DNA from 3 places in the Cytobacillus sp. ABV4_503 genome. Region 1 is predicted to be linked to each of the others. Evidence: riboswitches for the same ligand, from Rfam matches in the RefSeq annotation. Region 1 holds a riboswitch; each other region holds the start of a gene.
What was found. A riboswitch is a leader RNA that binds a small molecule or an ion and turns the genes downstream of it on or off. The one in region 1 is predicted to bind thiamine pyrophosphate.
Positions count from the first base shown of each region.

Region 2: linked by a shared signal. The riboswitch ahead of ACXAD1_RS06390 (ABC transporter substrate-binding protein) and the one ahead of ACXAD1_RS01090 (thiamine phosphate synthase) in region 1 are both predicted to bind thiamine pyrophosphate.
Region 3: linked by a shared signal. The riboswitch ahead of ACXAD1_RS05090 (YkoF family thiamine/hydroxymethylpyrimidine-binding protein) and the one ahead of ACXAD1_RS01090 (thiamine phosphate synthase) in region 1 are both predicted to bind thiamine pyrophosphate.

Region 1 covers NZ_JBSWTH010000001.1:213,777-218,026, forward strand. Annotated here, with positions in the region: gene thiC (phosphomethylpyrimidine synthase ThiC) at 1-1,625, shown strand, start outside; TPP riboswitch at 1,649-1,755, shown strand; gene ACXAD1_RS01090 (thiamine phosphate synthase) at 1,844-2,452, shown strand; gene thiO (glycine oxidase ThiO) at 2,452-3,591, shown strand; gene thiS (sulfur carrier protein ThiS) at 3,588-3,791, shown strand; gene ACXAD1_RS01105 (thiazole synthase) at 3,793-4,250, shown strand, end outside.
Region 2 covers NZ_JBSWTH010000001.1:1,246,511-1,250,760, reverse strand. Annotated here, with positions in the region: gene treP (PTS system trehalose-specific EIIBC component) at 1-720, opposite strand, end outside; gene tatA (twin-arginine translocase TatA/TatE family subunit) at 1,007-1,180, opposite strand; gene ACXAD1_RS06400 (NAD-dependent deacylase) at 1,290-2,015, opposite strand; gene ACXAD1_RS06395 (YkvA family protein) at 2,163-2,576, shown strand; TPP riboswitch at 2,650-2,758, shown strand; gene ACXAD1_RS06390 (ABC transporter substrate-binding protein) at 2,865-3,869, shown strand; gene ACXAD1_RS06385 (thiamine-binding protein) at 3,883-4,176, shown strand; gene ACXAD1_RS06380 (ABC transporter permease) at 4,173-4,250, shown strand, end outside.
Region 3 covers NZ_JBSWTH010000001.1:981,447-985,696, reverse strand. Annotated here, with positions in the region: gene ACXAD1_RS05095 (Cof-type HAD-IIB family hydrolase) at 1-356, opposite strand, end outside; TPP riboswitch at 586-687, shown strand; gene ACXAD1_RS05090 (YkoF family thiamine/hydroxymethylpyrimidine-binding protein) at 1,009-1,614, shown strand; gene ACXAD1_RS05085 (ECF transporter S component) at 1,616-2,212, shown strand; gene ACXAD1_RS05080 (ABC transporter ATP-binding protein) at 2,196-3,896, shown strand; gene ACXAD1_RS05075 (energy-coupling factor transporter transmembrane component T family protein) at 3,883-4,250, shown strand, end outside.

The DNA of each region.
Region 1 (4,250 bases):
AGCCGGTTCGTGTATATGATACGAGCGGACCATATACGGATCCTCAATATACGGCAGATCTAAAGAAAGGGCTTCCCGCTCTGAGAAGCCGGTGGATTCAGGAACGAGCGGATGTAGAAGAATATGATGGGCGGAAAGTAAAGCCCGAGGACAATGGCTACCTCAATGAAGGTGATCCGCGTGCCAATCATAAAGTCTTTCCTGGCTTAAACCGCAAGCCATTGATAGCGAAAATAGGGAAGAATGTCACCCAGCTTCACTATGCCAAAAAGGGGATCATTACCCCGGAGATGGAGTTTATAGCTATTCGGGAAAATATGGAACCGGAATTTGTGCGGTCTGAAGTAGCAAGAGGGCGGGCGATAATTCCTTCCAATATCAATCATCCTGAGACAGAGCCAATGATTATCGGAAGAAATTTCCATGTAAAAATTAATGCGAATATTGGTAACTCGGCTGTTTCATCCTCAATTGAAGAAGAGGTAGAGAAAATGACCTGGGCTACCCGATGGGGAGCGGATACAATTATGGATCTGTCTACAGGCAAAAATATTCATACTACACGCGAATGGATTATCAGAAACTCTGCCGTTCCGGTCGGTACTGTTCCCATTTATCAGGCCCTTGAAAAGGTTAATGGCATTGCCGAGGATCTTACGTGGGAAGTATACAGGGATACCCTAATCGAACAAGCAGAGCAGGGGGTTGACTATTTTACCATTCATGCAGGTGTCCTTTTGAGGTATGTGCCGCTGTCGGCAAAACGCTTGACCGGAATTGTGTCGAGAGGCGGATCCATTATGGCTCAATGGTGCCTGCATCATCATAAAGAGAACTTTTTATATACGCACTTTGAAGAAATTTGCGAGATCATGAAAGCTTATGATGTGGCCTTCTCCCTGGGGGATGGACTGAGGCCGGGATCGATTGCAGATGCAAATGACGAGGCTCAATTTGCAGAGCTCGAAACACTTGGAGAGCTGACGAAAATTGCCTGGGAACATGATGTCCAGGTAATGGTCGAGGGACCTGGCCATGTTCCAATGCATTTAATCAAAGAGAATATGGATAAACAATTGGAAATCTGTAAAGAAGCACCATTCTACACACTCGGACCCCTTACGACTGATATAGCTCCGGGCTATGACCATATTACCTCTGCAATCGGGGCTGCCATGATAGGCTGGTATGGTACGGCAATGCTTTGCTATGTTACACCTAAAGAACATTTGGGTTTGCCAAATAGAAACGATGTGCGCGAGGGTGTCATCACGTATAAAATTGCCGCTCATGCTGCAGATCTGGCAAAGGGACATCCTGGAGCGCAAAAAAGGGATGATGCCCTGTCAAAAGCCCGTTTTGAATTTCGCTGGAGAGATCAATTTAATCTTTCTTTGGATCCTGAGCGTGCTTTGGAATTTCATGATGAAACACTGCCGGCTGAAGGTGCAAAAACAGCTCATTTTTGTTCCATGTGCGGGCCAAAGTTTTGCAGTATGAGAATTTCTCAGGATATCCGGAATTATGCAAAAGAACATCAGCTTGAAACAAATGAAGCGATAAAGAAGGGACTGGAAGAAAAAGCTGAGGAATTTAATAAAGCCGGGGGAAACATTTATCAGTAGTCTTTTTATAGTTTAATAGAAATTAAATCCGCTGGGGGTGCCTGTTTGCAGGCTGAGATTAAAGCAAAAGCTTTAAGACCCTTGGAACCTGATCTGGCATGCCAGCGTAGGGAAGTGGAGTATCGGGTCTGAATTCCAAGGCCCCATACCGCCGCTTTCTATTTAGAAGGTGGTTTTTTATTTGCACAAAATCTAAAAATAGCACGGGAGCATCCGCAATGAAAAAACAGCTGCATGTTATATCAGATGGAAAGCTTTCTCTAGAGGCCTTTGCTGAAATAGCAGGTGAAGTGGAACCCTTTGCAGATAAGTTCCACTTGAGGGAAAAACATCGAACCGCAAGGGAGCTATATGAAGGAATTGAGCTGCTTTGTAATGAGGGAGTCCCCATTCATAAAATTGTTATAAATGATCGGGTGGATGTTGCATGGACATGTAAGGCAGGTGTACATCTTGCTTTTCACAGCCTTCCAGTCCATGTTGTCAAAATGAATTTTCCAGATATACCCATCGGATGTTCCGTACATTCTCTTGAAGAAGCAGAAGAGGCTGCAAAACAGGGAGCTGGTTATATCCTGTTTGGACACATATTTGAAACCGATTCTAAGAAGGGAGCTCCGCCAAGGGGCACTGGGTCACTGGAGGCTCTCAAAAAGGCAGTAGAAATTCCGGTATTGGCAATTGGAGGCATTAAACCAGAAAAAGTCCCAGAGGTTTTGGAGGCGGGGGCAGATGGCATTGCTGTAATGTCAGGGATTTTGCAGGCAAAGGACCCTGCAGAGGCAGCAAAGCTCTTTTTAAATAAGTTAGATGAGGAGGGGAAATGATGAGGAAAATATTTGACGCCGTTATAGTTGGCGGCGGCATTAACGGTAGCTCCATTGCTTTTCAACTGGCTAAAAGAGGGTATAAAGTGGCCGTTTTGGATAAGGGAAAAATAGCCGGCAAGGCTTCCGGAGCGGCAGCTGGAATTTTAGGAGCCCAAACGGAACTGACAGAAGACGGCCCGCTATTCCAGCTGGCATGCAAAAGCCGCTCCATGTATCAGAGCCTGATTCCTGAACTGGAAGATTTATCTCAAGTGCATATTGGCTATCAAAATAAGGGTGTATATAAAGTGGCGGCTAATAAAGAAGAGGAGCTGGCATTAAAAAGCTTGATAGAAAGCCAGCAAAAAGCGGGTGAGCAGGCCGAATGGTTTTCGATCGATGACCTGATCAAACGTGAACCATTCGTATCAAATAAATTGAGGGGGGCCATGTATATACCGAATGACGGACAAGTACAGGCATATGAATTGTCCCTTGCCTTTGCAAAAGCTTCAATAGCCCTCGGCGCAGAAATATATGAGTATACACATGTATCAGATTTTATTTTAAAAGATAAAAAGGTTTATGGAGTCAGAACCAGCCTGGGAGAACTTCTGGCAGATTCCGTTATTGTTGCTTCCGGGGTCTGGAGCAGGGAGCTTCTTGAAAGAACGGGCCTTTCGCTGCCCATTATTCCGGTTAAAGGCGAGTGCTTCTCGGTCAAGGTTGAAAAACCGCTTGTACAGGGGACGATCTTTTCACATGGATGCTATATCGTTCCAAAGCAATCCGGGAGGCTGGTAGTTGGAGCGACGGTTAAGGTAAATTCATTTGATGAGAAGGTGACCTTTGAGGGAATATCCTTGCTGATGGAAAAGGCTCAAAACCTGGTTCCTGTCATCGCGAATGCGGAATGGGAAGGCGCCTGGACAGGAATTCGTCCGCAATCGGCTGATGGGCAGCCTTTTTTGGGACAACATCCAGCATGTGAAGGGTTATACATTGCAGCTGGGCATTTTCGGAATGGGATCCTCCTTGCCCCGGCAACAGGAGAACTGATGGCAGACATCATGGAAGGCAAAACGGAGCAGCCTAATCCATTTGAGCTGTCCCGCCTTGAATGTTTAGTCCATTCGTCAAAAGGGGTGCTTTTATGAATATTGTCATTAACGGAGATGCTATTGTGCTACCGGAAACAGTTAATTCTGTTTCACGCCTGCTCGAGCACTTTCATTTGGAGCAAAAGGTAGTCATTGTCGAGCTAAACCAGAACATTTTGGATAATTCCACACATGCTGAAACCATACTGACAGACGGGGATCGAATCGAAATTGTACACTTTGTAGGAGGCGGATGATTTGTTGAAAATTGGACCCTATGAATTTAATTCACGGCTGCTGCTCGGAACAGGAAAATATCCAAGCTTTGATGTGCAAAGGGAAGCTGTAGAAGCTTCGGAAGCAGAGGTGCTTACGTTTGCAGTACGCCGTATGAACATTTTTGAAGCGAACCAGCCCAACTTTTTGGAAAAGCTGGATTTAAAGAAATATAAATTACTCCCAAATACGGCAGGAGCAAGTACAGCTGAGGAGGCTGTTCGAATAGCAAGGCTATCCAAAGCTTCCGGGCTCTGCGACATGATTAAGGTTGAGGTTATTGGATGCAGCAAAACACTTCTTCCCGATCCAATAGAAACAATAAAAGCAGCGGAGATTCTATTAGACGAGGGATTTATTGTTCTTCCTTATACCTCTGATGATGTCGTCCTTGCCCGAAAACTAGAAGAAATAGGCTGCCATGCGGTCATGCCATGTGC
Region 2 (4,250 bases), 1.0 Mb from region 1:
TGAAGCAAATAATACAGGCAATACCTGCCCCTGGTAACCTACCTTTTCAATTTCAAGACCGAATAAATTCCACTTCGGAACTTCTTCAGCTGAACCATAGCCCCATGCATTTAAAAGTTCCGGGTGCACAAGCATCAAACCTAGCACAATACCAAGAAGAGGACTTCCTCCAAACCTGTTTACGGCACTCCAGCCAATCAAACCGGGAAGGAATACGAAAGCAGTATTGGCAATCAGGTTAATGATGCCCGCCAGATCGGCCCAGTTTGTATAAACTTCAACAAACGATTTACCATCGAAGAAAATATCCGGTGCGGTCATAATGTTATTGATTCCCATCAGCAAACCAGCTGTAACGATAGCCGGAAGGATTGGAATAAAAATATCTGCAAGTGTTTTAATTCCGCGCTGCAATGGATTTAAGTTTTCAGCAGCAGCACTTTTTGTTTCTTCTTTAGACGATTCGCCAATTCCTGTCGCATCTGTCATTTCTTTATACACTTTATCAACCAGGCCTTGTCCAATGACAACCTGGAATTGTCCATTTGTGGAAAATGAGCCTTTTACAATATCTATATTTTCGAGTTTTTCTTTATTGACTTTTCCTTCATCTTTTAACGCAAAACGCAGCCGTGTAACACAATGAGTTGCCGCTGCAATATTATCCCTGCCCCCGATAGCTTCTACAATTTGCTCTGCTGACTCTTTATTTGTAGCCATTCTTCGCTCTCCTCCTGTTACCGTTTTCATATAAAAGAAAAAAACAGTTATAAGGTTTTTGTTTATTGTTCTCTAACTTTACAAATATATCCAATTAACAGAATTCGACTTGTATATACATGAACTGTTTACGCTTTCATTCTATCTTGTATATACATGTCAGTCAACCACTTTTTCTTTTCTCTCTTTTATATACCCATTCAATCTCTCTGGATGTCAGAAAATAAAAAAACCGGCTTCGAGACTAAATTGTCTTCAAAGCCGGTTCTAAACCTATTGAATAATCTTATTTCCTTTTATCATCGTCATCATCTTTTGTGAGTTCACGGGTAGATTTCTTAAATTCTTTTAAGGTCTCCCCAAATGCTCTCCCTATTTCAGGAAGTTTTTTAGGACCAAAAATAATAAGAGCCAGAACCAGGATGAGAATTAAACCTGGAATACCGATGTTTGATAACATGCTGAACACTCCTTATATATCATATCGCATGGGCAGTAGCAATCATGTTCATTGTCCATTATAGTAGATTGACTTAAAAAATCATAGCATGGCAGCTATTTTTATGAATTCACGTTTTTTCACTATTAAAGACTCTATCAAGATCTTCTAATACTTCACCAATTTTGCGGTTATGGATCACTTCATCAGCATAAATATCGAAGTCCGTAGGTTCCAAATTAATAATCACCAGTTTTGCCCCGTTTTGTTTGGCAATCAGCGGAAACTGATTTGCAGGTGTTACATTCAAGGATGATCCCAGAACAATAAAAAGTTCTGCCTTTTCTGTTTCATCTTCTGCGAAATCTAAAGCCTCCTCAGGAAGCATTTCCCCAAACAGAACTACTGAAGGACGGAGCACACCACCGCAATTACATTGGAATTGTCCATGCAAATACCCTTCGCTCGGGAACTCTTTTTTACACTTCTGGCAATGGAGTGTCTGCAAATTCCCATGGAGCTCTGATACTTTTTTACTTCCCGCCAGTCCATGAAATCCATCCACATTCTGGGTGATAATGCTCTTAATAATATCTCTCTTTTCCCAATCTGCAAGAATATAGTGCCCTTTATGGGGATTGCACTCCTTAAGCCCGATTACCCTGTGCCGATAAAATTCAATAAACTCGTTCACATTTTCATTTAATGCTTCTGTACTGGCTATTTTTCCAGGATCTTTCCCATTCCATAATCCATTATTGGCAGACCTGAAATCAGGAAGTCCGCTTTCCGTCGACATTCCTGCTCCAGTTAATATTACTGTATAATTTGATTCCTGAAGCCATTTCTCAAGCATAGATATCAGCCCCCAATAAGGTTTTGTCACAGGTTAAATTTGATTTCCATTTATTTCTCCCGGTGAAATGTTTATGTCATGTCAGGTATGCGGTAAATACTAGATTATAACTGTTTATGCGAATTATCAAATATAGGAGTGATAGCTATGCCTGAAATAGAAACGAAAGATTATAAGGACGGCTATAAAAAATTTTCTGCCAGGGCCAAACGTTATGCGGAAGACCCTGAAAAAACAAAAGTACTGCTAAGAAAGGCTACACTTAAAGCAGATAAAAATAAATCTTCATTAAGTGATATATGGGAAAAGTTTCAGCTTCTGATCGATTTGGTTAAGGCATGGTCTAAAGGCGATTACCGGCATATTTCAAGAAAATCGGTTATCTTTATTATTGCTTCCGTCCTATACTTTGTTTCCCCTATAGACCTTGTTCCTGACTTTTTAATAGGAATGGGAATTTTAGATGATGCAGCAGTACTTGGTTTTGCCGTTAGCCAAATTACAGGTGAACTTGAAAAATTCAAAATCTGGAAAGAAAGCAGGACGATAGAGATGAAATAATTATTTTCTGTCCATTTTGATATTATTTGCTATAATAATGATGGAAAGTATTTATGCTGTCAAAATTAAATAGCAGGAAATGTAGGGGAACCGGTATGCCGGTTGAGACTTCATCATTAAGATGCTGACCCTTTGAACCTGATCTGGCTCATAGCAGCGTAGGGAACATATTCTTAAACATACTAAATGTTTTTATATGCGCCCTGGTTTATACCGGGGCGTTTTTATTTTTCAGGGCAGACTATCATTAACTTTCCTTATTACATAAAGGTTTTAGGAGGATTATTTATGAAAAAGTGGATTGCGGCTATCTGTTCACTTCTGTTTCTTTCAGGCTGTGCCGGCAATGGAGCGGATAATCAGACTGGAAGCAAAGATGCAGACAGCAAACAAGATTTGAAAAAAGTTACTGTTGTATTGGATTGGACACCCAATACCAATCATACCGGCTTATATGCCGCAAAGGACAAAGGATATTTTAAAGAAGAAGGGCTCGATGTCGAAATTATAATGCCAGGTGAAGCAGGTGCAGATCAATTGACTGCATCAGGCAAGGCTGATTTCGGTGTCAGCTATCAGGAAAGCATCACGGAAGCCCGTGTACAGGGAGTTCCCCTTGTATCAATAGCAGCTGTAATACAGCATAATACTTCCGGTTTTGCATCCCCTGCTGAAAAAAACATTAAATCGCCGAAAGACTTTGAAGGAAAAACTTATGGCGGCTGGGGAGCTCCTGTAGAAAAATCTGTAATAGATTCCCTAATGAAGAAGGAAAACGCCAATGTTGATAATGTCTCAATTGTTAACATGGGAGATGCTGACTTTTTCACAGCTGTTAAAAGAGATATAGACTTCGCATGGATTTATTACGGATGGACAGGTGTAGAAGCAGAACTTCGGGGGGAAAAGATTAATATGGTCTACCTTACCGACTACTCAAAAAAACTGGATTACTACACGCCCGTTCTCGCAACCAGCGAAAAAATGATTGCAGATGACCCGGATACTGTCAAAGCATTTGTAAAAGCAGCATCCAGAGGTTATGAATTTGCAATCGATCAGCCTGGCGAAGCAGCAGATATTTTGTTAAAAAATGCTCCGGACCTTGACAGCGAATTGGTCAAAAAGAGCCAGGAATGGCTATCCCCCCGCTATCAGGATGATGCTCCAAGATGGGGTGAACAAAAGCTTGCAGTCTGGGAAAACTATGCAGACTGGATGCATGATAATGGTCTATTAGATAAAGAATTAGATGCCGGCAAAGCATTTACAAATGACTTCCTGCCGGAATAAGGAGAGTTCAACTATGGCAAACGCACTTGTAAGCATTCAGATCATACCGAAAACAAAAGATGGGGAAAATGTTATACCTTACGTTGATGAAGCAATTAATGTTATTCAGCAATCTGGTGTTAAGCACGAGGTGCATCCCCTAGAAACCACGATGGAAGGCGATTTAGACCATTTATTAAAAATCATAGCCGATATGAACAGAAAAATGATTGAAAAAGGAAGCAGCAATGTAATTTCACAGGTTAAGGTTCTATATCAGCCGGACGGTATTGAAATGAGTGATTTAACGGAGAAATACCGTTCATGATAAATGTATTCAGAAAAGGATGGAGGCCGGCTGCGGTTCTCCTTCTTTTATTCATTCTTTGGGAATTGGCAGTA
Region 3 (4,250 bases), 770 kb from region 1:
TTTAGCTTGGTTTTGTTGGCAAGGGAATATTTTTCGTGCACCAGCCTGATTTGACAGGTAAAGCCTTCAAGCAGGCGCACGATTTCATACGTTTCATCTTCCTGTATCCTTTTTACATATATCGGCTTTTCCTGAGAAGCTGCAATATAAGCCCCCCTGTGTGTGACCAGTAAAGAATTGATTTTCAATGCTTTGGCCGCTTTTTTCGCGGATGGAAAACTTCTAGATGTGACAAGTGTTACATAAATTCCTTTTTGCTGCACATATTCAATGGCTTCTTTTGTTGATTTATGAAGTCTTCCATTTGATTGGAGTAGTGTTCCGTCAATATTTAAAGCAAGCATTCTGTATATCATCCAATTTGCCCCCCTCTTCTCGGTGTAAAATTGTCCTATTACACTTTTATGAAGGGAAGGATTGGAATAGAACATGACATGGACAATGCAGAAATTTTTTATAGCTTTTCTGTGTTAGTGAAGGCGTTTGTCTGTTTTCATAGATCAAATGATTTAAAGAATTATAAATTAGTCATTTACAATTTGGATGCTCCGTATTAAGATGGAGTCAATAAAAACTGCATATCTTATTTTGCACTAGGGGAGCTTTTTGGCTGAGAAGAACAATCCGTTCTGACTCTTATCACCCGATCTGGATAATACCAGCGTGGGGAAGTGCAGGTGAACGGCTATCATTTCTAGTGTATTGATATCATTCAACTGCATTTCCTTATGGGAATGCAGTTTTTTATTTTCATTAGGCTCTTTTCGTGTAAATTGTTGTTTTTCGCTTATTAATATTGTCCGTTGATTTCCGCTCCAGGCTGCTCGCTTTCCGCGGGGCGGGCGGTGAGCCTCCTCGACGCTGCGCGTCTGCGGGGTCTCACCTGTCCCGCTACTCCCGCAGGAGTCTCGCACCTTCCGCTACAATCAACTCAGTAAATCATATACAAAAAGCAACAAACCTTGCGAAAATAGCCTTTCATGAAAACTAAACTAGGAGGATGGAAAGATGCAGGAAAATTTTCTATGCGGAACAAGTGAGATTACAGGGTGCAGGTTTTCGATTTATCCAATGACTGACAGGTTTGTGGATGTTATTTTATCTGCTCTAAAAGAAGTGGATACAAGCAAGGTATGGATGGAAACAGATGATGTGAGCACTTGTGTGCGCGGCAGATCCATTCATGTTTTTGATGTGGTCAAAGCTATTTATCTTGAAGCTGCTAAGCATGGTGATCATGTGGTATTTAACGGCACATTTTCAAATGGCTGCCCTGGGGATACTGCCGGAGATGCTTATCTTGCTGAAAATGAAGAGAAGGCGAATGAAAATAAATCTGCTGGAATCAGCCAGGAAGTCGCTGTACAGTTCGCACTGTATCCGATGGGGATTCCTTCATACATGAACGTCATTATGGAGCAGGTCGAGCTCGCAAAGGATCAGGGAACATTTACTGAAGGTGTCCATTATGCTTCAAGATTAGATGGAGATGCACATGCTGTTTTTAAAACGCTGGAAGATGCATTCCAAAGCTGTAAGAAAAGCGATTCTACTCATATTGTCATGACAGTGAATATGTCTGCGAACAGTCCTTCCAAGAAGGGGGCTGTGTAATATGCTCGAAAAATGGAAACTTCGTGAGGTCATTGTCCTGTCTGTACTCGCTGTTGTGTTTGCAGTTGTATACCTGGTGTTCATGCAATTTGGGAACGTGTTATATGGGATGTTTGGCTTAATCGGCTATGATCTGATTTTTGGCATTTGGTTTATTGTTTCAATCATCGCAGCGTACATAATCAGAAAACCCGGAGCCGCCTTTTTATCGGAAACCGTCGCTGCAGCCATTGAGGTCATGATTGGCAATGCAGTAGGCCCTCGCCTGATTCTTTCAGGCATGATACAGGGGATTGGAGCAGAGGCGGTGTTTGCGGCAACAAAATGGAACAACTACCGGACATGGGTTTTAATTGCTGCCGGCATGGGCTCTTCTGTTACAAGCTTTATTTGGGGCTATTTCATTTCAGGCTATGCAGCCCTCTCACCCGGTTATGTAGCTGCCATGTTTTTCGTGAGACTGATTAGCGGCGCTTTGCTTGCCGGATTGCTGGGGAAATGGCTCAGTGAGAGTCTTGCAAAAACTGGTGCATTAAACAGCTTTCCTATAGGAAAAGAGCTGAAAAGGGGAAAATCGGAAAATGGCATTACAGTATAGCCAGCCTCTATTAATAACAGAACAGCTGTCCTTCCGTCATGAAGATGAGAAGAATCCTGTTTTTAAGAATTTGAATTTTAGTCTTTATCCAGGGGAAGCTGTTCTATTATTGGGCCCCAGCGGCTGCGGAAAAAGTACGCTTGCTTTCTGCTTAAATAAATTGTATCCGGAAGCCATTGATGGAGAACTGGAAGGCACCATTTCTTTCAAGGGAAAAATGCTGGAGGAATTCCGGCCAGGTGAAATTAATCGGCACATCGGCATTGTGTTTCAGGATCCAGAAAGCCAGTTTTGCATGACAACAGTTGAAGAAGAGCTGGCATTCGGACTTGAGAATATGAAAACACCTCCTGAAGAAATTGAGAACAAGATTGATGAAGCACTGGAACTTGTTCATCTTCTGCCATTTAAGCATGCCTTAATCCACACCCTTTCGGGGGGACAAAAGCAAAAACTTGCACTCGCATGTGTATTGTCATTAAAACCGGATATCCTGATTTTGGATGAACCGACAGCAAACCTTGACCCGGCTTCAAGCTATGAACTTACCCGCATCATCAAAGAGCTTAAAGAGGAGCAATCCTTATCCCTTCTAATAATTGAGCACAAGCTGGATGATTGGATTGATTTGACCGACCGCTGCTTGGTGCTAAACCGGGATGGCGAAATTTTATTTAATGGAAGCACTGCCGACTGCTTTGATAAGTATGCAGAAGAACTTCTGCTTGAGGGTATCTGGCTGCCAAGCCCGGTAAGAGCCGGCCTATTAGGAAAAAAAGCAGGGATTTACAAAGGGGAAAAACTTCCGTTAACTGATCGGGAATTAATTGCTGGATTTGTAAATCCCTATGCTTCACTTCATATTTTAGATAAAAGGAAGACTATTCATCAAGGCTTTGAAGAACAGGTCATCCTAACCGCAGAGAATCTTTCTTTTTATAAAGATGGGAAGGATCTGCTTAAAAATATTAGTTTTTCGGTTAAAAAAGGTGAATTTGTGGCAATAGCCGGTTCAAATGGATCAGGAAAAACAACGCTTTCCAGACTGCTGGCAGGATTATATGCTCCATCCAAAGGCAATATTCTTTTTAATGACCGCTCCCTTTCCCATTGGAAGGAACAAGAGTTAAGGCTAAAATTAGGTAACGTTTTTCAGAATCCCGAGCACCAATTTATTGCAGATTCTGTCTATAATGAAATTGCCTTCAGTTTAAAAATTCAGCGCATACCAGATGCCGATATACAAAAAATGGTTCTAGCTGTTCTGGACCAAGTGAACCTGCTTCAGCATGCTGACATACATCCTTTTTCCTTAAGCCAGGGACAAAAGCGGCGGCTTAGTGTTGCATCAATGCTTGTGAATGAACAGGATTTGCTGCTCCTTGATGAACCGACATTTGGACAGGATGCCAGGACTTCTGCGGAGCTTATGGGGCTTTTGGAAACAAAGATTCAGAGCGGAGGCTCCGTGTTGATGATCACTCATGACATGGAAATCCTGCATTCCTATGCTGATAAAGTGATTATCCTTTCAGATGGAGAGAAAATTTACGAGGGGGTGCCTGATTCATTGTGGAAGGAACATGAGATTATGAAGGTTGCTTCTCTAAAGGCTCCTTACTCAGAAAAACTCAGGAACGAAATAGGGGCTGTGGAAGGGAGGAAAAAGTTTGCTCTTACATGAATTTAACCCAAGCATAAAAGCCCTGACGGTGGTAGTCTGCGTATTGATTTTATCAATTTTCTTTGACCCGGTAACTCCTTTTCTGACCTTAGTGGTGACTGCAGGAGCTACCTTCATTTTCGGTAAGGTTTCTTTCAAAAGATGGATTTTGCTTTTCTCGCCATTTATCTTCATGGCTATAATATATATTTGGTCAGCTCTGATTTTTTCAAAAACTATTGAAGGAGAAACTATCCTATGGACATGGGGAATCTTCACATTGACTGAGGAGGGCTTTCAGCGTGCCCTTTCACTTGGAATGAGGGTTTTAAGTTTTACCTCGCTGTCCCTTCTGTTCATTTTAACCACTAAGCC